Regions from separate parts of the Salinibacterium sp. NSLL17 genome, predicted to be linked through region 1. Evidence: riboswitches for the same ligand, from Rfam matches in the RefSeq annotation. Region 1 holds a riboswitch; each other region holds the start of a gene.
The links. Region 1 has a riboswitch for thiamine pyrophosphate ahead of I6E51_RS10535 (MFS transporter). Riboswitches for the same ligand answer to the same signal wherever they lie in the genome.
Positions count from the first base shown of each region.

Region 2: another riboswitch for thiamine pyrophosphate. It lies ahead of thiM (hydroxyethylthiazole kinase); the one in region 1 lies ahead of I6E51_RS10535 (MFS transporter).
Region 3: another riboswitch for thiamine pyrophosphate. It lies ahead of I6E51_RS06225 (ECF transporter S component); the one in region 1 lies ahead of I6E51_RS10535 (MFS transporter).

Region 1 is NZ_JADYWH010000002.1:183,659-191,238, forward strand. It holds gene I6E51_RS10520 (PPOX class F420-dependent oxidoreductase) at 281-670, opposite strand; gene I6E51_RS10525 (CDGSH iron-sulfur domain-containing protein) at 692-898, opposite strand; gene I6E51_RS10530 (iron-containing redox enzyme family protein) at 895-2,184, opposite strand; TPP riboswitch at 2,380-2,489, shown strand; gene I6E51_RS10535 (MFS transporter) at 2,480-3,289, shown strand; gene I6E51_RS10540 (LLM class flavin-dependent oxidoreductase) at 3,726-4,763, opposite strand; gene I6E51_RS10545 (Ppx/GppA phosphatase family protein) at 4,760-5,764, opposite strand; gene I6E51_RS10550 (heme-binding protein) at 5,807-6,295, opposite strand; gene I6E51_RS10555 (zinc ribbon domain-containing protein YjdM) at 6,370-6,729, opposite strand; gene I6E51_RS10560 (nitroreductase family protein) at 6,912-7,496, shown strand; gene I6E51_RS10565 (hypothetical protein) at 7,493-7,580, opposite strand, start outside.
Region 2 is NZ_JADYWH010000001.1:1,966,104-1,973,683, forward strand. It holds gene I6E51_RS09560 (bifunctional hydroxymethylpyrimidine kinase/phosphomethylpyrimidine kinase) at 1-1,316, opposite strand, end outside; gene thiE (thiamine phosphate synthase) at 1,313-2,008, opposite strand; gene thiM (hydroxyethylthiazole kinase) at 2,005-2,814, opposite strand; TPP riboswitch at 2,806-2,897, opposite strand; gene I6E51_RS09575 (MDR family MFS transporter) at 3,079-4,587, shown strand; gene der (ribosome biogenesis GTPase Der) at 4,788-6,308, opposite strand; gene cmk ((d)CMP kinase) at 6,323-6,997, opposite strand; gene I6E51_RS09590 (prephenate dehydrogenase) at 6,994-7,580, opposite strand, start outside.
Region 3 is NZ_JADYWH010000001.1:1,274,015-1,281,594, reverse strand. It holds gene I6E51_RS06250 (metallopeptidase family protein) at 1-227, shown strand, start outside; gene I6E51_RS06245 (hypothetical protein) at 274-888, shown strand; gene I6E51_RS06240 (ATP-binding protein) at 885-1,400, opposite strand; gene I6E51_RS06235 (energy-coupling factor transporter transmembrane protein EcfT) at 1,393-2,148, opposite strand; gene I6E51_RS06230 (ABC transporter ATP-binding protein) at 2,145-3,470, opposite strand; gene I6E51_RS06225 (ECF transporter S component) at 3,581-4,213, opposite strand; TPP riboswitch at 4,247-4,355, opposite strand; gene I6E51_RS06220 (LLM class F420-dependent oxidoreductase) at 4,382-5,308, shown strand; gene I6E51_RS06215 (DUF3097 domain-containing protein) at 5,327-6,175, opposite strand; gene I6E51_RS06210 (VanZ family protein) at 6,172-6,615, opposite strand; gene I6E51_RS06205 (SRPBCC family protein) at 6,718-7,212, opposite strand; gene I6E51_RS06200 (glucose-6-phosphate dehydrogenase) at 7,209-7,580, opposite strand, start outside.

The DNA of each region.
Region 1 (7,580 bases):
TTCGCGTCAGTGAAACGGTTACCCACAGGCTTTTCTCACTTATGCGATCGAAAACTGCCGATGTCACCACAAAGGCGCGCACAATCGAGCCCCTGCGCAACAATGCGTCGTCGCTCAATCAGAGCGCTGGCAGCTGCATCGCGCACCACAACAACTTCACGCCCGCCACGACAAAAGCGCACCTAGCCAGCTTTCGTGACTTCGTAGTCAAAAGGATCGGATTCGAGACTCATCGAGTCGTATACGGATGCCGCCAGCGATGTGCGCGTCGCCGCAGACTCTAGAGCCGAATCTCGAGCGCCACAGACTGCCCCGCAGTGCCACGGACCTTTTGCGCGAGGCGAATCGCGGTGTACTTGGCACCGTATTTTTTCTTCAAGGCCGCATCCATGACATCCAACGTCGCTGTGTCGTCGCGCACGGCTGCCGTTGCCGGCACCGCAACGGCTCCTTCGACAATGTTGCCGCGCATATCGCAGGGCGTGACCTCAACCCGAGGGGTGTGCCGCACCCGCTTCACCTTGCCCGAGGAGGGCGCCGTCGTGACGAACAATCGGTCCCGGTCGGCGACCACCCACACCGGTGTCGACACCGGCTCCCCTGACTTGCGGAAGGTAGTGACGGAGACATAGGTCTCGGTGGCGAGTGTGGAAAAGTCAGCGGCAGTCATGCGCCCATTATCCCCGTGGCACTACGCCTTGAAGTTGATCAGCTTGTGAGTGCCGTCACAAAACGGCTTTATCGCCGAGACCCCACACCGACAAAGAGCAACCGTTGTGCGTGTCTGTTCAATAGCTTCACCGTCGGAGGAGCGCAGGTCAATCTCGCCGCGGACGAGCAGTGGCCCGTTGGTGCAGGCCACTATCTCAACGTCATCTTTACTCTCTGACGAACTCATCGGCCCGCTCCCGCGCTCGTGATCGACGCGGAGGACGCGGGATCGTCGCCCCTACCGGTGAGCACTGCGTCGAAGGGGAAAGGCTTACGCAGCGACGACTCTCCGGCCATCCACGACTCGAGGATGTGCTCGCCTACCCAGTCGTCGATCAGCAGGCACGCACGGGCACCGAAGAAGATCTCGCTGAGCAAGGCCGGCTCGCTCTCGGCAAGCCCGCCGGCGAGGTCGCGGGCGGCAATTTGCTCGTGAACGGCATCCGCTTCAACGTGTTCGTCGAAGTACTCGGTGACGTTCTTGCCGAAACCTAATCGACGAAAACCGCGGGCGTAGAGCCCGTTGGGAATCGAGGATGTCATTTCGAATGCCGCCAGATGACCTGCGATCGCGCCCCGGAGACGGCGATTCATGCCGAACAGAGAAATCATGTTGAACGAGGCGAGCGTGATGGCCGGGGCGAAATTAACATAGGTGCCGTAGCGAGAGTCGAGCCCAATGCCCCTCATCGATCGCGCGAACAACTCCGAGTGCATCCGCTCGCGTCGACCGTTGCCGTATTCGTCCGCCTGGATCTCCACGAGCGCAGCCTTAGCCCGCCCGGTAAGTCTCGGGATCGCCCACGAGTGTGGATCGGCCTCTTTCAGCGTGTACACGGAGCGCTGCACCATGAACTCGACGGCCTGTTCGCGGGTAAGACTCTTCGCGACGTGGCGCGAGAGACTTGGTCCGGCATCCGGATCAGGGGCAGTGAGGGCGAAAAGCGCCTTCGCGACATCTTCTGCCGCTGCGTTGGGGAGCTCTGGCGTGGGCACTAGGCGTCGGAGCTGGCCTTCGAACGCTCGTTCCAGCTCAAGGCGAGCGGCGATGGTATCGACATGCCATTCCCATTGGTCCCCGTTTTCGACGACGCGGCCGTAGTACAGACCGTAAAGAAGGTAGAGGGCAAGCTGCACGTCGTCATCACGCACTAGGTCGCGCCCGCTCTCGATAGCCGCGGTCACTTCGTCGGCAAGACCGTTGATCGTGTGAGGTGGCGACTGGCTCGCGAAAGCGTCGATGAGCAGCGAGCTGATCGGGCCGCGAGGCTCAATCTCTTCGTCGTGCCAATTTTCGCAGAGAGCGCTGGCTGCATCTGGAATGGTGTTGGGGGCTACTGCGGGTGCGTCGTAACCTGCGCCGTTGTGGGGTGCGGTTTCGTGCGCTGGAGAGTTCTCCGTGGGGTGCATCATGACCTCTCCGATCGTGTCGAAGCCCTGAGAGCGGGCACCCGATTGCCCGCTCAGCTTCATTGGTGAACTTATGTTGCCAACCGTTTCGGGCGCCGTCAACGCAATTGCCGCGCTCCCAAATATTTCTCAGTAAGCTCACCGAGAACGCTCAACTGATAGGTCTACCGGTGGATGCCGCGGCGTCGAGCAGCCGGCACGTTGGGTCACTGCTGCTCGCGAGCCGGCGCTGCTGCGGCGCGCGAGTGCTATGTTGTTGCACGTCCCCACGGGAGCCCACAGGCAAGGGCTGAGAGGAAGCTGACGCAGCTTCGACCGTTGAACCTCCCGGGTAATGCCGGCGAAGGAAGTACGGCTCATGCGCCCCACTAGCTCGTCCCCCGCTGTCTCTGTTGCTGCAACCGACTCTGCTGCTCCGCTCGGCACCCGACGCGCGGTGCGCGGCGGCATCTTCGGCAACTATGTCGACCAGTTCGACATCTTCTTGCCGGTCATCGCCCTGGCCCCGGCATCCGCTCAGCTGTTTGGCTCGGACAATCTGGTCGGGAACGCAGGCCTGATCTTCGTCGCAACCCTGCTGGGGCGCCCGATCGGGGCGGCGATCTTCGGATCGATCTCTGACCGCATCGGGCGAACGGCAACCACGAAAGTTGCTCTGCTCGGTGTCGCTCTCACGACGCTGCTGATCGCGCTCGTGCCCAATCACACGGTGCTGGGCAGCGGCACGCTGGCCGCGATTTTGCTGCTGCGTTTTGTGGGCGGCATCTTCCTGGGCGGCGAATACACCTCCGCCATTCCGCTCGCGATGGAATGGTCGCGGCCCGAACGGCGCGGCCTCGTCAGCGGCCTCATCATGTGGATGTCGCCCTGGGCCAACGCCTCGATCGCGGGCATGGTGTTTGTGCTGCAGAGCGTGCTCGACGCCGCCGCCTATAGCCAGTGGGGTTGGCGAACGCTCTTCATTCTGGGCTCGCTGCTCGCCTTCACCATGCTGTTCTACTACCGTGCGCGGGTCGAAGAGTCGCCGCAGTGGCAACGTCCATTGCAGCGCACTAGCCCGTTGAAAGAGATTCTCGTCGGCCGCCACCGCCGTGCGCTCTGGCAAGTGTTCATCATGATGAGCGGGCTCTGGCTACTCACCAACATGGCGATTCCGGTGATGGCCTAGAGCGAGAATCACGTCCGCAGTTGAATCAAGCGCGTGCTCGAACGGAGAGGTCGGAGGCCATTCTGGTTGAGTTCTCGCGAACGCCCCCATGAAGGTTGTGTCCGGGCGGATGCGTCGGACGTCGCGTATTTGAAACGCGAAGTATCCGTCGAAATGCCCTTCTGTGATGCGTGCGAGCAGCGCCCACTTAGTGCCAACACCCACAATGAATCCGTCAAGGCGGTCGGCGAACTTCGGCTTGCGTTCAATGCGCAGCATGCGCTGCTCGAGCGCTGCTGAGCGAAGTTTCGATTGCACCTTCTTTGTAGACACGCGTAGACCGCCTTTTCGTTTCAGGGCCGATTGAGTCTCGCCGTTGCCACTGCTGCAACGCTTGATGGAGAGTTTAGGGCGCTGACATAGACGATGGAACTACGCCGTCGAAGAGGTCGGATTCTTAGGCGATTGAAGGCGCACTGTCGGCGTCGACCACGGGCATCACGTGCTTCACGAGCGCCTCGAGAATACGAGTGTTGAACTCGACCCCGAGCTGGTTGGGCACGGTAACCAACAGGGTGTCGGCGGCCTGCACTGCCGCATCGCGTGCGAGCTCGGCGGCGATCACATCGGGGGCTCCGATATAGGAGCGGCCGAAACGAGAGCGTGAACCGCCGAGCATGCCGACTTGATCGCGCTGCTCGACCTGCCCCTGGATGCCAAAGTAGTACTCGGTCTCGTCATCAATGATGGGCAGGATGCTGCGACTCACCGAAACCCGTGGTGCACGGTCGTGGCCGGCACTCGCCCACGCATCCCGGAACATCGCAATCTGTTCGGCCTGCAGCTCATCGAAGGGAACTCCGGTGTCTTCGGTGAGAAGCGTCGAACTCATCAGGTTCATCCCTTGCTCAGCCGTCCAGATCGCGGTGGCCCGGGTGCCTGCGCCCCACCAGATGCGTTCGCTGAGTCCGGGTGCCTGCGGCTGAATCGGCTGCAAAGCGCTCGTGCCAATCATCTGCGGATTGCCGGGAGCGAGCCCTTCGCCCGCGATCGCACGGCGAAACTTATCCGTGTGGGCGCGAGCCATGTCGGCATCGCTCTCTCCCGCTGCCGGTTCGTAACCGAAAGCGCGCCATCCGTCGATCACCGTTTCGGGTGAGCCTCGGCTAATGCCGAGCTGCAGACGCCCCGCGGAAATAAGATCTGCTTGCGCCGCGAGTTCTGCCATGGCCAGAGGGTGCTCGTAGCGCATGTCGATGACACCGGTACCGAGCTCGATGGTGCTGGTGCGGGCAGCCGCGGCGGAGAGCAACGGCCACGGCGATGCATGCTGGCGCGCGAAATGGTGCACCCGAAAGTAGGCACCGTCGACGCCGACTTCCTCTGCCGCAACGGCAAGCTCCACTGCCTGCAGCAGCGCGTCAGCTCCAGTGCGAGTGGGCGACCCCTCAACGTCTTGCCAGTGCCCGAAGGAGAGGAACCCAAGTTTTGTCATACTGGCGAAACCGGTGACTCATGCGCGCTATTCCCGAGCGAGAGGGCAACGCCGTCGAGGATGTCGTGCTCGCTCGTCGTGACCCACTCGAGCGGGTGACCTGCTGCAGCCGTGGCATCCGCCACTCGTTGCAGCACCGTCGCCCAGATGACCGCACCAGAGGCGATCACGTCGACGCGGCCGGGGTGCATATAGGGCAAGGCTTCGCGTTCGGAGCGGGGCATGTGGGTGAGCGCTTCGCAGGAACGGAGCACGTCTGCGAGCGGTAACCGGCTTCCGCTGATCGCGACCGGGTCGTAGCTCGTGAGGCCGAGGGCGTGCGCGGTGATTGTGGTGACGGTGCCCGCGACTCCGATGACCTCGGTGGCCTGTGAGAGGTCGACGGTTGCGGTTGCGACGTCGAGCGCTGCGACAACGTCGCTACGGATGGCGGCGAGCTCAGATTCGGAGGGCGGGTCGCTCGTGATGTTGCGCTCCGCCAAGCGCACGCAGCCGACATCCATTGAATATGCCGCTTCGGGGATGTTGCCACCGATCACAAGCTCAGTGGAGCCCCCGCCGAGGTCAACGACGAGGTGTTGGGGCGTGAGCGCGCCGTTGGTTGCGGCATCTAGCTCGGGTGCAGGCAACACCGTGAGCGCTCCGCGGAACGACAGCGCGGCTTCTTCGGTTCCGGGAATCACTTCGACCGGCACACCCAGAATTGCGACGACCGCGTCGGTGAACTCGGCGCGGTTGGCGGCATCCCGTGTGGCAGAGGTAGCGACGAAACGGATGCGCTCGGCACCGTGCTCGCGGCACAGATCAGCGTAGCGGCGCACGGCCGCGATGGTGCGATCGAGGGCACCCTGGCTGAACCGACCGGTGCGGTCGACGCCCTCCCCCAACCGCACGACTTCGAGGGTGCGCAGCACATCGGTCAGCCCGCCGTGCCCGTCGAGGTCGGCGATGAGCAGGCGGATCGAGTTGGTTCCGCAATCGATGGCGGCGACTCGGGTCATGAGTTCTCCTGAAGTGCTGTGGGTGGGGCTAGCGGGCGCGGGCTAGCGAACGACGACGAGGGCTTCGTTACGTTTCAAGAATCCGGGCTTCCACGGCGGGTCATAGCGGGCAAAGTACACGGCACCCAAGGGTGCGACGCAGTCACGGTTGAGGGCAGCGAGCAGAGCATCCGCATTCTGTTGGTATTTCTCTTCGTTGGAGCCGCCGCTAAATCGCCGCGCGGCCACCCGCTGCTCGGGAACCTCGGTCGTGCGCACGGTGGCGTCGCCAGGGGCGGGAACGCTCGTTGCTCCGGCAGGCATCACAAAACTCACGGTGTATTTCTTCGATTGCCCGGGAGCCTGAATAACCGGCGCTGTCATAGAAATGTTCGATGCGCTGATGTACCGGATGAGCGGACGAAATCCTTGATTCCCGGCCTCAAAGAACGACCCGTCGGCATCCACCTGCGCCAGAATGTGCGCCGGATAGAGCCGCACTTCGTAACCATCATGCTCAGAAATCACGGTGTACGGCTGCTTTTCGGTCATGCCGTCACCCTACGCCTGCGCGCCTTGAACGAGCCTGACGATTCACCGTGCAGGAAGCCCTCGGTTGCGGGAGCCTAGACCTTCTTGACGACGCTCGACTTGAGCTGCATCTGGCCGAAACCGTCGACCTTGCAGTCGATGTCGTGGTCGCCAACACCATCAACGAGGCGGATGTTGCGCACCTTCGTTCCGACCTTGATCGACGTGGGGCTGCCCTTGACCTTGAGGTCCTTGACGATGCTCACCGTGTCGCCATCGGCGAGCGGCGTGCCGAACGCGTCCTTGATGACTGCGGCGTTTTGTTCTGCTTCGGCAGCGGCATCCGCTTCACTCGGCGACCACTCGTGCGCGCACATCGGGCACACCAGCAGCGAGCCCATTTCGTAGGCGAGGTCGCTTGAGCAGTTCGGGCAGAGGGGTAGAGCGTCAGACATAAGGCACTTTCGGCTAGGCACCAATCGGGCTGGCGCAGCGCTGAACTAGTCGCTAATGGTCAATTTTACCTGATTGCACCGTTGCAGATTAGCGAGCCGATCTGGAATACGACCGGCCACGCTCACGTTGCACCCCACGACATCGCAGATCGACTCTGTTCAGCTTCTGAAAGGCCTCCTTCATGACCATGCTTCACGACCGTCTCGCCGCGACCGACTCCCCCATCCTTGATGTGCTTGCCGAACGGTGGAGCCCCCGCCACTTCGATGCCACCGCACCGCTCGATGAGGCGGCGCTGCAGAATGCTCTCGAAGCTGCTCGCTGGGCACCCTCGGCCTACAACAGTCAGCCCTGGCGCGTCGTCGTCGCTCGCCGCGGAACCCCGCAGCACGACGCCATCGTTTCCTCACTTATCGCGTTCAACCAGTCGTGGGCCGGGTCCGCGTCAGCACTACTCGTCTTCCTGACGGAACACCACAACCCGGAGGGCAAGCCGCAGCCGACCGCCCTCTACGACACCGGCCAGGCCGTTGCCTACTTCACCATCCAGGCCCAGAGCCACGGACTGTTCAGCCACCAGATGTCAGGCTTCGACCCGGATGCCGCAGCAGCGGCCCTCGACATCGACCCCCACTTCACCCCCACCACGGTCATGGCCGTTGGCGCACTGGGTGACCCCGCGGAAATGACCGACGTCATCCGCGAGCGCGAAACCGCACCCCGCGCACGACGTGCCGCTGCAGAGTCGGTGCTCGTTAACGCTTAACGCTTGACGTCGCCGGCGATCAGTTCACGCAGCGCGGTCACAATCCCATTCTTCACGTCGGCCGACAGGTGCGAGACAAGGACG
Region 2 (7,580 bases), on a different contig from region 1:
TGGTAGACCCAGAAGCACGGCAACAGGGCTGCGGCAAGGACCGCGTAGTCACCACGGGCTGCCGTCGCCAGCAGATGATTCAGGTACCCCGTCGTTATCGCACTGGGCGAAGCCGAGAACAGCTCACCGGCCACCGACCACGACTCGTGCAACTGCAGCTCCGTCACGATGCACCCCTCGGCACTTGATGCCCAGAACGCTTGTTCCGCTGCGGTGGGTGCCAGCCGGGCAGCTTCGGCGAGCGCCCGCGCGTAATCGCGCAGGTAGAGCGCATCCTGAGCCAGGTACCAGACGAAATCAGCCCGCTCGAGGGAACCATCCCCCAGCGCCCGCACAAAGTCACCATCGTCGATCTGCGCGCGCACAGAAGCGATCTCCGCCCACCACTGCTCGCGCACCTCAGCAGCGGTCAACGCCGTCTCTAGGCCGCCGCGCTCCCACAACCCAGCAAAGTGACTAATCGGGCCACGCCCGCTCCCCACCTGCAACGCCGCACCGGCACGGATGCTTTCGCTCAACCACCGCTTCGACTCCCCCACAGCGGCAGCCCACTCACCGCCGGCCGCAATCCGGGTCGCGAGCGCACTCGACAGCGAACAGCCGGTTCCGTGGGTGTTGCTGGTCTCTATACGGATGCCAGCAAACTCGGTCACGACAGCAGCGTTCCCTGCACGGGCATCCACCAGCGCATCCGGAGCCTCGGCCCCGCTCAAGTGTCCGCCCTTAGCGAGCACGCGCACCCCGTAGGAGGCAGAGACCCGCGCCGCCTGCTCCAGCACCTCAGGCCACGTCTCAGCGGCGGGTTCTGCGGCGATGATCGCGAGCTCAGGAATATTCGGCGTGACAAGGTCACACACCCGCACCAGGTCGCGCAGCGCCTGCTCGGCTTCGGCATCCAGCAGTCGGTCGCCACTCGTGGCGACCATCACGGGGTCGAGCACGATCAACGGAGGCCGCACAGTCTCAAGCCACGCCCGCACAACGCCAACGACCTCAACGGTGCCGAGCATGCCGATCTTCACGGCATCGATTGCTACATCGTCGCTCACCGCATCCAGTTGCTCGCGCAAGAACTCAGCGGGCGGCACATGCACTCCGCGCACCCCCTGCGTGTTCTGCGCCGTCAGAGCCGTGATCGCCGCCATCCCGTAGCCACCGTTGGCTGCGATCGACTTCAGATCGGCCTGGATACCCGCACCACCCGAAGGATCGCTGCCAGCAATGCTCAGAACGCGAGGAACCCGCAGACCGCTACCGTTACCGCGACCGCTTTCGCTCCGTGTCTGGTCCCGTAGCCCGCTCCGTGCCCCGCTCATGCGTCTTCTCCTTCGTCTTCGGCCGCTGGTACGCCAGCCCACGCTGCGGCGAGCGCGCGAGCCGCCTCTCGCGGATCAGCCGCACCACAGATGGCAGACACCACTGCAGCACCGTCTGCACCGCCCGCACGCAGCAGCGCGAGGTCATCCGGCCCCACCCCACCGATCGCCACGGTCGGTCGCTTACTCGCCGCAATGAGCTCGACCATGCGATCGTGCCCGAGAGCATCCGGAGCGTCCTTCTTTGTCGTCGTGGGATGCAAGGCCCCGATGCCGACATAGTCGACACCCGCCGACCCCACACTGGCGTCGTACAGTTGGTCGTCAGTCGATGCGCTCAGACCCACAATCGCCCCCGGGCCTACGAGCGCCCGCACCGACGCTGCGGGCAGATCGCCCTGCCCGACATGCACCCCAGCAACCCGAGCACCCATCTCGCGCGCAGCGAGATAGACATCGACTCGGTCATTGACGAGCACAGGCACCTTCAGCGCCACCGCCGTAGACACCCGCAGCACCAGATCAAGGAAGTCGCGGGCGGGCATGTCTTTCTCGCGCAGCTGCACGATCGTCACTCCCCCGGCCACAGCCTCGTACACGAGATCAACGAGGTCATGCCCGGCAGCCTTCGCCTGAGCCGAATCTGTCACCAAGTAAGTGGAAAGGTCGAAACTCTCTCGGAAGCCGCTCATGCGATCACCGCCCGTTCTGCAATATCGTCCACCGAGACTTCGCTCAGGGCATCCAACAGCGCTACCGCAAAGCTTCCCGGCAGTGCCGAACGCTCCGCCGCGAGGTCGGCCGCTACCGTGTACACGCTCGTTGCCGCCACAGCAGCAGTCAGCGCATCCGGAGTCACCGCCGCAAATGCCGCCATGATCGCGCCAAGCGCACAGCCACCACCCGTCACCTTCGTCAGCACCGGATGCCCGTTAGAGAGCCTCACGACACTCACGCCATCGGTCACCATGTCCGTCGCTCCCGATACCGCGACGACACCGCCGGTCACCCGCGCGAGCATCTGGGAGGCGGTGAGCGCGGCATCCACACTGCTCGTGCTGTCGACGCCTCGACCTCCCGTGCCCAATTCGGCGAGCGCCAGAATCTCGGAGGCGTTGCCCCGCACGATGGAGGGCCCGAGGTCCCGCAGGCGATACGCGAGTGGTGTGCGCACCGGCAGAGCCCCTATGGCGACCGGGTCGAGCACCCAGGGCGTTCCGGCAGCATTGGCGGCCGGTGCAGCTTCAAGGGCTGCAGCGCGCTGCTCTTCGCGACAGGTACCGAGATTGATGAGCACTCCGGATGCCACGCCAGCGAACATGCCGGCTTCTTCCGGGATATCCACCATGGCCGGCGCTGCTCCCACAGCAAGCAACGCATTGGCAGTGAAGCCCACCACCACACTATTGGTGATGCACTGCACGAGAGGCGACGTCGATCTCACCGCCTCGAGCGCATCTTGAGTGGCGGTCAAAAAGTTTGGTGGCGTACGCGACATGCACGACATCCCTTCGCTAGTTCTAACTAGATCAGGTTCGACGGGTGTGTTCTCAGCCCCGCAGGGCACCCCGTGTCACAAGTTGTGCCTCAACGATAGCGGCTTGGCACGGTGTCGTGTTCGCCTCAGGCGAAAGGCAATGTGGACTATTTCAGTGCCGGATGTCGTTGCACCAAGCGACAATAAAGATGACGCGAGATCTGTGCACCCTTTTCAATCCCGGCTGCTGCTTCGTCCTACCGCTTCACACACGACAGGATTTCTATGACCAGCACGGCGCCGATCACCGGCAGCATCCCTCTTTTTGACCCCAACGATGACGGGCCAGCCAGCCCGGTCGATAACAGCGGCCGCAACCGTTTGGTCATCGGCCTGATGCTCGCTGCCACCTTCGTGGTGTTCCTCAACGAAACCTCGCTCGTCGTGGCGATCCCCCGCATCATGGAAGACCTCAACATCGAGCCGAGCACCGCTCAGTGGTTGTCGACGTCGTTCATGCTCACGATGGCCGTGGTGATTCCGATTACCGGATTCCTCATCCAACGCTTCACGACGCGTGGCATCTTCATCACCGCAATGTCTCTCTTCACCATCGGAACTCTGCTGGGGGCTATGGCGCCCACCTTTGCCGTGCTGATTGTGGGACGGGTGATTCAAGCCTCCGGTACCGCCATGATGCTCCCCCTGCTGATGACAACCGTGATGACTCTGGTTCCTGCCGCAACTCGTGGCAAGACCATGGGCAACGTTTCCATCGTCATGTCGATGGCCCCTGCCGTCGGACCAACCGTTGCTGGCCTCGTCTTGGCCGTCTTCGACTGGCGCTGGGTCTTCATCGTCATGATCCCCATCTCCGTCACCGCTCTCCTGCTCGGCATCACGAAGGTAAAGAACGTCACCGACCCCCGCAAGGTATCGATTGACATGCTGTCGGTCATCCTCTCGGCCATCGCCTTCTCCGGCCTGATCTACGGGCTCTCCAGCCTCGGAGAATCAGCCGCCGGAGACTCTGTTCTCATCGCCCCAGCCATCCCCATCAGCGCCGGCGCCATCAGCCTCGTGTTGTTCATCATCCGCCAATTGAAGCTGCAGAAAACAGACAGTGCCCTTCTCGACCTGCGCACTTTCGCTGCCCCCGGCTTTGCCGTCGCAATCGGCCTCATGATGGTCATGATGGCCGCCCTCTTCGGCACCATCATCCTGCTGCCCATGTTCACGCAAAACGTTCTCGGGCTCGAACCCATCCAGAGCGGACTGCTCGTACTGCCCGGCAGCCTCGTCATGGGGTTCTTGAGCCCCTTCGTTGGCCGCCTCTACGACAAAGTCGGCCCGCGCCCCCTCATGATTCCGGGCTCGATACTGGTGAGCGCATCGTTGTGGAGCTTCACGCTGCTCTCCGAAACCAGCTCACCGTTCATGGTCGTCGCCATCCACGTCCCCATGAGCATCGGACTCGCGTTCATGTTTACGCCGCTCTTCACCTCGGCGCTGGGCACGCTCAAGCCACACCTGTACTCGCACGGCAGCGCCACCATCAGCACCGTGCAGCAACTTGCCGGCGCTGCAGGCACGGCACTGTTCATCGCGCTCCTCACGGTGCAGTCGGTCGCCCTTGCCGCTGAAGGCGCGCCAGAGGCCACAGCGCTTGCTGGTGGTGTGCGCCTCGCGTTCATGGCCGGCGGCATCATCTCGCTCTTCGCGATCGTCGCCACGTTCTTCGTGAAGCGTCCCGAATCCGAAACGGCTCCGAGCGACGCCCCTGTCGCTCACTAACTGCACGGTGTGAGCGGACCGCCAACCGGCATCCGCTCACTCCCGGGCGTCACACCCCGGGCGTCACACCCCGGGCGTCACACCCCGGGCGTCACACCCCGGGCGTCACACCCCAGCGGTTAACGCACAAACGGCGAGCCCCTCTCGAAAGAGAGCGGCTCGCCGTTCGGCGTTAAGCCGAAGCTTGTGACCTCGAGAACCTACTTGCGCTTGCGCTTCTCACGCACACGCATGTTGACCTGGATGGGGCTGCCATCGAAGCCGAAGATCTCACGCAGTCGACGCGTAATGAATCGACGGTACTGCGGGTCCAAGAAGCCGGTCGTGAAGAGCACGAACGTTGGCGGGCGGCTTGATGCCTGCGTACCAAAGAGGATGCGCGGCTGCTTGCCACCACGAAGCGGGTGAGGGTGCTCCTGCGTCAGTTCGGCCAGAAGCGCGTTGAACTTACCGGTCGGAATGCGGGTATCCCACGACGCCAACGCCAGCTCAAGAGCCGGAACGAGCTTCTCCATGTGACGACCGGTCTTAGCCGAGATGTTCACGCGAGGAGCCCAGGCGACGTGCGCGAGGTCCTTGTCGATTTCTCGCTCGAGCAGGTCGCGACGTTCGTCGTCGAGAAGGTCCCACTTGTTGAAGGCCAAAACGAGCGCACGGCCCGATTCGAGCACGAGGTCAACGATCTTGAGGTCTTGAACGCTGAGCGGCTGGCTGACATCGAAGATGACAACAGCGACTTCAGCCTTTTCCAGTGCAGCGCTGGTGCGCAGCGTTGCATAGAAGTCAGCGCCCTGCGCCAAAGCAACACGACGACGGATGCCGGCCGTGTCAACGAAGCGCCAGAACTTGCCGCCGAGCTCAATCTGCTCGTCAACCGGGTCGCGAGTCGTGCCGGCGAGGTCGTTGACAACAACGCGCTCTTCGCCAGCAGTCTTGTTCAGCAGGCTCGACTTGCCGACGTTCGGGCGACCGAGGATAGCTACGCGGCGCGGGCCACCCACTTCTTCCTTGGCGACGGTCGAAATCTTCGGCAGAACCGTGAGCACGTGGTCGAGCAGGTCAGCAACACCACGGCCGTGAACGGCGGATGACGGCCACGGCTGACCGAGGCCGAGGCTCCAGAGCGCTGCGGCATCCGATTCCTGGTGGATGTCGTCAACCTTGTTGGCGACCAAAATCACGGGCTTCTTGGTGGCGCGCAGCATGCGCACGACGTGCTCGTCGGTGGAGGTGGGGCCAACCGTGGCATCCACAACAAAGAGCACAGCGTCGGCGAGGTCGATAGCGATCTCAGCCTGGGCAGCAACCGAGGCGTCGATGCCCTTAGCGTCGGGCTCCCAGCCGCCGGTGTCGACGATGGTGAAGTGACGGTTGTTCCACTCGGCCTTGTAGTTGACGCGGTCGCGGGTGACACCGGGGGTGTCCTCCACAACAGCTTCACGACGACCGATGATGCGGTTCACGAGAGCTGACTTGCCAACGTTCGGGCGACCGACGATCGCGAGAACCGGCAGGGCAGGCAGGTAGTAGATGGCATCCGGGTCATCGGATGCGGAGTCGAGAACCGCGAGGTCGTCGTCTTCGAGGTCGTAGTCGCTCAGGCCGGCGCGGAGCGCAGACGTGCGCTGAGCAGCCTCTTCTTCGTTCATTCCCGAAAGACGCTCAACCAGATCTGGGTTCAGTTCGGGAAAGTCGTCTTCGGCGGGCGAATGATCGGCCATGGGTAGTCCTTTGTTTACATGCTGGAGCGAACAAAACTCGCGACGGCCGTCACGGTTTGATCGAAGTCAAGATTGGTGGAATCAATGGTGATGACTCCATCGGCGGCGTTCATGAAGTCCACGACTTTGGAGTCCTGCGCATCTCGATAACTGAGTTGTTGCGCGGTTGTCGTGCTCGATTCTCCGGAGAGTTCGGCCGCACGTCTTCCCATCCTAGCTTCTTCACTGGCTGTGAGCAGAATTCGAGCCTGAGCGTCCGGTGCAACCACGGTCGTGATGTCGCGTCCTTCGACCACAATTCCGGGTTTTTCGCTCCCCGCGATGATGCTGCGGAACAGGTCGACCATGTACTGCCGCACTTCGGGCACGCGTGCGATGTTCGAGACAACGCCCGTGATGCGGGGTTCGCGGATGTCGTCGGTCACGATCTCCGAGTCGACCTTCACAAAGTAGTTGTCAGGGTCAATCCCGATCGAGTACTCAAAACGCGGGAGCGTCTCGATGACGTCACCGGGCCCGAGGGTGTCGACACCGCGCTCGAGGCAGTGCAGGGCAAAACCGCGGTAGGCAGCGCCAGTGTCGAGGTAGTCGAAGCCGAGTTCGCGAGCAGTCGCTTTCGACACACTCGACTTTCCGCTGCCGGCCGGGCCATCAACGGCCACCACAACAAACGACGGGTTCTTGTTCACGCGAAAGTCTCTGCAATCTTCCAACCACGAGCTTCAAGCTCGCTTATCAATACGGCTTCCTTTTCGGGCAGCACCGAGATTTCAGCCAAACCGAACTGGGCACCCGGTGAATGCTCAAGGCGCAAGTCTTCCATGTTCACGTCGGCTTCGCCGATTTCGGTGAGCAGTCGGGCGAGCTCGCCTGGCTTGTCGTCGACCATGACGACGAGTTGGCTGTAGTGCTTGCTCGTTCCGTGCTTGCCGGGAATCCGCGCGACTCCGGCGTTGCCGCCGGCCAAAACTTCGGCGAGGGCACGACGGGCACCCGGAGCATCCGGAGTCTCGAGCGCCTCAATCGCCACACCGAGCTCGGTCTGCAGCTCGCGCAAAATCTCCGCAACGGGGCCCGAGTTTGCCCCCAGAATCTGCACCCACAGCTCGGGGGCGCTCGAGGCAATGCGGGTCGTGTCGCGCAGCCCTTGACCAGCAAGAGCAACTGCGGCATCGGATGCTCCCGCCAACCGGTGCGCGAGCAAACTCGCCACCACCTGGGGAACGTGCGAAATCAGAGCCACCGCGTTGTCGTGATCGGAGGCTGACATCG
Region 3 (7,580 bases), on a different contig from region 1:
GGTCACTCTCGGTGCTCGGCCTGTACGACGGTGTTGCCCTCACCGAGCGCGGTCAGTACGGCTTTGGCGAATTGCCCGACCGCATCGTCCTCTTTCGGGAACCACTGCTGGCCGTGAGCGAGTCGCTCGACGAGCTGAAAGAACAGATTCACATCACTCTCGTGCACGAAATCGCCCACTATTACGGCATCAATGACGAGCAATTGCATGAACTCGGCTGGGCCTAGCGGTCGGTGAGCCGACATCCGGTCCTGACCGCGTAGGATTTCGTGAGTGTCACGAACCTCAGGAGGATTGATGATTTCGAGCAAGCGCGCGAGTGCGTTGTTGATGGCCCCCGCCGCACTGCTGGTGCTGTCTGGTTGCGCACTGATCGAACCCGCCGATACCAGCGAGCCGCCTACGGCCATGGAATTGTGCGCGATGGGCCACACGTGGACGCTCGACACTGCTGATCTCGCTGAAAAGCTTCTAGCAGAACTACCCTCTGAAGACGTTCCGGCGAAGGCTGTTGAACCTAGCGGCGGACAAACTCTCACGTGGGAGAGCACTGGTGCTCTCACGATCGAGTCAGACCTCGTGTTCACAATTAGCGCTGAGCCCAAGGCAGATCAAGTCATGACGATCACCCAGTCCTACACGGGAACCGTCGTCGGCAAGGCCCTCATCAACGTGGATGTCGCGATCCCCCGCGACTGGGACATCTCCGATTACACGGTCGAAACCACGGCAGTGCTCGCCGATGAGCCTGTCGAAGAGTTGAAGTACACGATTCCCCGCAGCGACTTCGATGACATGCTCGGGCTAGTGCTCACCTGCGAAGGGGACGTGATGACGGTCAACCCGCGCGGAACCGACCTCATTCAAGTGTGGAACAAGTCCAACTAACGCCCAGCGAACCAGCGTGAGATATCGACACCGTCGAGCGTCTCATCCGCCAGTTCACGGGGGTTCTCGCGCGCCATAAAGCGGAGCTCGTGGCGTGCCCACCGCTCCCAATGTGGGGCGTAGGTGTCTCCGTCGCGGTCGAGGGCCCGCTTCTTGCGTGAGGCGTCGTCGAGCTCGACCCAAATGCTGTGGTCGACGAGAGGGGCGGATGCGCGGCTCAGGGCACCGATTCCCTCCAGCACGAGGGGGCGATCGCCGTCGAGCTCGTGCCAAGGCCCCGGCTCGTTGGTGAGCCAGTTCCATTCTTGCCACCGCAACTCGGTGAGGATGCGCGGAACCAGGGCGCTAGCGGCATCCAAGCCATCCCAGCCGGGATAAAAGTCGTCGAGTTTCACTAGCTGAACCTCTGGCCAGGCTGCGGCCATGGCACGGCCAAGTTCGGTCTTGCCCGAACCAGAGCGACCGTCGATAAGACACCGCCAGCGCGGAGCAGGCGGCTGCGCGCTAGCCAACAATGAGATTCCAACTTCCCGTGAGCACGGCAACGACTGTAGCGGTAATGCCGATCAGCAGACCCACGAGCAGCGTGAGCCATTCAGCCCGCCCCCACGGCGACTCCCGGGCCCACGTGCGGGTCGTATCGCCGCCGAAGCCGCGCGCTTCCATCGCAATAGACAGTTTGCTGCCTCGACGGATCGAGAGCACAAGTAACGCAAAACCCTGACCGGCGATACGGCGGAGGCGACCACGGTCTGCCACGCCACGAGCGCGACGGGCTAGTTCGAGGGAGCGCCAATCCTCGAGAAAGAGCCCGACCATGCGCACGGCTGCTAACGCGCCAACGACGAAGCGGTCGGGCAGTCGAAGTCGCTGAGCGAGGCCATCAGCGAAGTCGGTGGGGTCGATCGAGATAAACAACACGACGGCGGGCAGGCCGATCGCGAGCACCCGCAAGAAGGTCGCGAGGGCGAGCTCGATCGAACCATCACTGATTCTGATCAACAAGAATTCGAAGTACACGGTGCCGTCATAGCGGCCATACAGCAGGATCGTGAGAGCGGTCAGCGGCGCCGCCACCCACACCGGCAAAGTCCGCAACCAGAATCGTTTCGGCTCAATCCCGAAGAACGCGATGATGGCAAGCTCGAGCACGAGCGCGGTCGTGGCCGACACCCAGTCGATCGTGGCGAGCAAGAACAGGCTCACGAGGAGCCCTGCTCCTAGTTTGGCCACGGGATTCACCGACGCGATAGGGATCATTCGAGCACGACCGTTGAGTCGGCGAGTGCATCGACGAAATCGAGATCGTGGCTGACGGCGATTACGCTGCTTCCGTCATCCACGAGTCGTGCCAGCAGGGCGAGCAATTCGCTCCAGGTGCGCGAATCTTGCCCGAACGTGGGTTCGTCGAGCACGAGCACCTGCGGGCGCGTAGCGAGGGCTGTGGCGACGCTCAGGCGACGTTTCTCGCCGCCCGAGAGAGTGAACGGGTTGGCGTCGGCTAGCCGGTCAAGGCGCAACCGGGTGAGCAACTCGTTGACGCGAGCATCCACTTCGCTCTCGGGGAGCTTCAATGCCCGCGGGCCCACTTCGAGCTCTGCGCGCACTGTGCTCGTCAGCAATTGGTGCTCGGGATCTTGAAACACGGTGCCGATTCGGGTGAGCAGCTCACGCGACTTCCAGCGGATCGGTTGCTCGCCCGCTCCATTCGCGAGCGCCGGGCTCGCCACGACAGCACCACTGACGGGCGACAAAAGCCCACCAAGGGTGAGCGCGAGCGTTGACTTGCCTGCGCCATTGGGGCCGGTGATGGCCAGAGCGTGGCTGCTCATGATCTGGAGGTCGAGCGGAGCCCCCAGGGCTACTTTGCCGCGGCCGACGGTCAACTGCTGAGCGCTGAGAAGCGCGTGTTGCGGGCCCCGCACTGCCCGCACCGGGCGCGGTGGCGGAAACTGCGGGATCCAGACTCCCCGAGCGGCGAGCTCTTTGCCCTGCCGTGCGAGAACGTCGGCTGGCGCCCCATCGGCGATGACTCCCCCGCCGGCGGCGAGCACCACGACGCGATCAACAACATCGCTCCACACCGAGACGCGGTGTTCGACAACCACAATCGTGGCGCCGGTTGCCTCGGCGACGCGGATGACGGCATCCCGAACCTCGGTCACCCCCGCGGGGTCAAGATTGGCGGTTGGTTCGTCGAGCACGATCAAACCGGGCCGCATGGCCAGCACCCCGGCGAGCGCGAGCCGCTGCTTCTGACCGCCCGAGAGCGCACTGGTGTTGCGGTCGAGAGCAACCTCGAGGCCGACGGAGGCGAGACTGTCACGCACACGAATCCAGATTTCGTCGCGCGGAACACCCAAGTTTTCACAACCGAACGCAACGTCGTCTCCGACGCGCTCCAAGATCACCTGGCTGTCGGGGTCTTGAATCACGAGACCGGTGCGCCCACGATGGGCGGCCGGATGCTCGCCCGCAACGAGCAGGGAACCTTCTGTTTCGCCTTCGTCGTCGCCGACTACCCCGGCGAGGGCATGCAGAAACGTTGACTTTCCCGCCCCGGACTCGCCGAGGAGTAACACGCGTTCGCCCGGTTCAATACGCAGATCGAGACCGCGTACCGCCCAAGCGAGCCTGCTGGAATGGCGCCACCCCCATCCTTCGACGGTGACGCCAACAGGCGTGGTGGGGCTCAGACCCGTTTCGCAATCTCGCGGCCAGCACCAAAGCGGTTGAGCGCTCCGGTTGCGGCAATACCGCGTGTCGCGAGCCACGACAGGAGGCCAGCAATGAGCATCCCGCCGACGATGGCGGCGATCGTGTAGATGATGATGAAGGGAAGCGCTGATCCCGGGTACCAGAGCAGCAAGTCAGTAATAGCCATCGCGAGGCCGGCACCGGCGCCCGCAAGAATCGCACCGCTGACGCGCCAGTTGGCGTAGAGGAAGGCAGCGAAGACGATCTCGGCACCAATGCCCTGTGTGAAGCCGCTCACGAGCGTGAGTACACCCCACTGGTTACCGATAAGGGCCGACACGGAGGCGGCGACCATCTCTCCGTAAATCGCGGCACCCGGCTTGCGGATGACGAGTGCGGTGAGCACGCCGGCGAAGAGCCAGAAACCGCCACCAATCGCTTGCAGGCCGGGCAGGAGCGCAGCGAACGGGGCCAGAGCGGGAACGGATGCAATGTTCCAGACGACGAAGATCAAACCGCTTGCGACGCCGATAACGCTCGCCACGACGATGTCGATCACCCGCCACTGAAAACGCGATCCGGGCTTCGTCGGGGTAGACGTGGATGAGGATGGTGCTGTTGTGGTCACTTTCGTGCCTTTCACTAGTGAATGGCACGGGTTTCAAGAGTGTCTGCTCCCTGCGCTGGCATGATCCAGATCAGGTTCGACGGTCGAAGCTTGGAGAAGCTCCCTCTCAGCCCGGCTCACCGGACTCCCGTGTTCGCCACCCAGTCTAATCATCAATAGGCTCGGCGTATGGACTTCCGCATCTTCACTGAACCTCAGAACGGCGCCAGCTACACCGATCAGCTTCTTCTTGCGCAAGCCGCAGAGAAGCTCGGTTTCAACGGCTACTTCCGTTCTGACCACTACGTGACGATGGACGACCGCAACGGCGGGCTGCCTGGTCCAACGGACTCCTGGACGACGCTTGCGGGGCTGGCGCGCGAGACTTCGACCATTCGACTCGGGACCCTCGTCTCCTCGGCGACCTTTCGGCATCCGGGAATCTTGGCGATTCAAGTGGCGCAGGTCGACGACATGTCGGGCGGCCGCGTGGAGCTCGGGCTCGGCACCGGCTGGTTCGAACGCGAACATGCTGCGTACGGCATCCCGTTCCCGGCGAAGCGGTTCGGCATGCTCGAAGAACAGCTCGACGTGATCACGGGCATCTGGGCCACAGAACCCGGAAAGACCTTCTCCTATGAGGGCAAGCACTACCAGCTGAGCCAGTCCCCCGCGCTGCCGAAGCCCGTGCAGAACCCTCTGCCGATCATCATCGGCGGCAGTGGTCCAAGCCGTACGCCGGCGCTCACCGCCAAGTTTGCGACCGAGTACAACGCTGGCTTCGCCACCATTGCGCCGCTCACGGAGCGCATCAACCGCGTGCGTGCCGCGTGCGAGCACTTCGACCGCGACCCCGCCACGCTCGTGCTTTCCGTTGCCGGCACGACTGCTATCGGCGCCACCGAAGCTCAGATCGAGACGCGTGCTACCGCAGCCAACGCAACTCCCGCCGACCTGCGTCTTGGCGGCTTCGCGGGAACTGCCAGCGAAGTCGTCGACAAGATTTCAGAGCTGCAGGCACTCGGGTTCACTCGCGTGTACTTCCAGATCATGGACTTCCACGATCTCGACCAGCTCGACTTTCTCGCCCGCGAAGTGATTCCCCAGCTCGACTGATAGTGCTGCGGGGCCGCTTTAGGAGTCCTGATCGACCGTGACGAAGTCGATGAGGTGCTCAACGCGCCCCAAAAGTGCTGGTTCGAGGTCACCGAAGTTCTTTACCTTCGACAGGATGAACTGCCACGCCCGAGCAATGTCGGCTTGGTCTTCGTGCGGCCAGCCGAATGCTTCGCAGATGCCGTGCTTCCACTCGATCGTGCGCGGCACCGTAGGCCAGGCAGCGATTCCGAGGCTTTGCGGCTTCACGGCCTGCCAGACATCGACGAATGGATGACCGACCACGAGCGCGTACTGGCCGTACTTGCCGCGCCCCACAGCATCCGCAATTCGACTCTCCTTCGAGCCAGGAACAAGGTGATCGACCAAGATTCCCAACTTGCGGTCGGAGGTGGGTGCAAAGTCGGCGACGATCTTCTCGAGGTCGTCGATGCCGCCCAAGAATTCGACGACGACACCTTCGGCGCGCAGGTCATCACCCCACACTTTTTCGACGAGTTCCGCATCGTGGCGGCCTTCGACATAGATGCGACTCGCGAGCGCGGTGCGGGCACGCTGCTCAGGGGCCGCAAACGACCCTGAGGCTGTCTTGCGGGCGGCGGCGGCAGCCTTCGGCGCGGGCTTGACGAGCTCTACCGGCACACCGTCAATGAGATAACCACTGCCGAGAGGGAACGCGCGAGCGGAGCCCCGACGGTCTTCGAGTTCCATGAGCCCATTGGCGAAACCCATCAGGGCACCCACGTAACCGTCAGCGATTACCTCGACAACCATCCCGGATTCGATCGGAACCTTCGGCAGCACTGCTGGCCCGCGTTTGATCGAGAAGTCAGCGAGAACGTCGTGGGAATAGCGGTCGTCAGTCACCGATCGAGGTTAAGCGGTGCCGCCGCGTTGCTGGCGGAGGCGCGACGAGAGCTCGCAAGGTTCGTCGAGGGGTGAGCGAATGCGGCTGCCGGGCGTTGGGCGTGCTCTCGCCAGAGCGCGATGCCCACGGCGGAAGAAACACCGATCCCGGAACCGATAGCCGCGAGCAGAATGTCAACGACATCCGCGTAGCCGACGGGCATCCACACCGTCTGGGCGGCTTCGAGCCACGCTGCGGCAACGATGCTGAAGGCTAGTGCTGCCCACCAACGGCGACGACCGAACATGCCAACCAAGAAAATGCCAACGGGGATAAACGCAACGGTGGTCCAGATCCAGAAGCGACCGTTACTGCCCGGAGCGATCACGAAAGCGAGACTCGCCAGGGCGGCGAAGTAGAGCGCTGCGGCTAACGCAACGGCAAATCTCGATCGGAACATACCAGCCATTGTCACAAGCGCATCTTTGCGCCAGTTGTGAGAAGGGTGGAAGCAGGATGTGAACAGCGCCATTTATGGCAACGATTCGGTAACTGCGCTTCCCTAGCTAGCCGCGAGCCGCTCCACTTCACGCGCAATGGGCGGCAACACCCGACGCATGTAACGCCCCCACCACAGGCGAATGATCAGCCACACGATCCAGCTTCGCCCCGGCTTCGCGAAGAAGGTATAGCTCCAGCGGATGCGCGAACCGGTCGAGCGGTCATCGAAGCGCCATTCTGCTCGAGCCCCCGAAACGAGCAGGCCAAAAAGCTTCTGGAAGTCGCTGAGTTCGTAAGCAAAAAGTTCGGGAGAATCCGCGTTGGTAATCGTCTCAACCACGTGACCACCATCGGAGAGCACGAGGCGTCGGGTGTGACCGACAGCATCCCACATTCCGGACTGCTCGAGCACAGTGACGACCGCCGGCAAGGGGCCGAAGCGAGGATAGAACTGTGCAGGGTCAAGCGATCCCGAGTAGTCGTAGGCCTGGCGGGCGCTCGCTCGTGTCCGGGCCTGCGCGGTTGCGGTCACCCCACGACGGCCGGTGCTGGTCATGCTGACTCCCACGATCCCGGGCCGGACGAACCCGCCTCGTACTCCTCCAAAGGAACCTGATTAGTGCGGAATGCCTCGAGCACGGGAGCGACAATTCGCCAGCACTGTTCAGCGACATCTCCGCGCACCGACAACACTGGATCCCCCTCAACGAGAGATGCAATCACTTCGCCGTAGGCACTCATGGCCGGGGCGCCGAGGGTGGTCGTGAGTTGCGTGCGGTCGAGCGTGAACGGATCGCCAGCGCCATTCACGATGAGATCGAGTTCGAGCGTTGCCGGCTTGATTGAAATAGTGAGCTTCGCAGGATCTTCGCTGCCCGTGAGGCCGTAGGGAAGGTGCGGAACCGGCGCGAAGGTAATCACGAT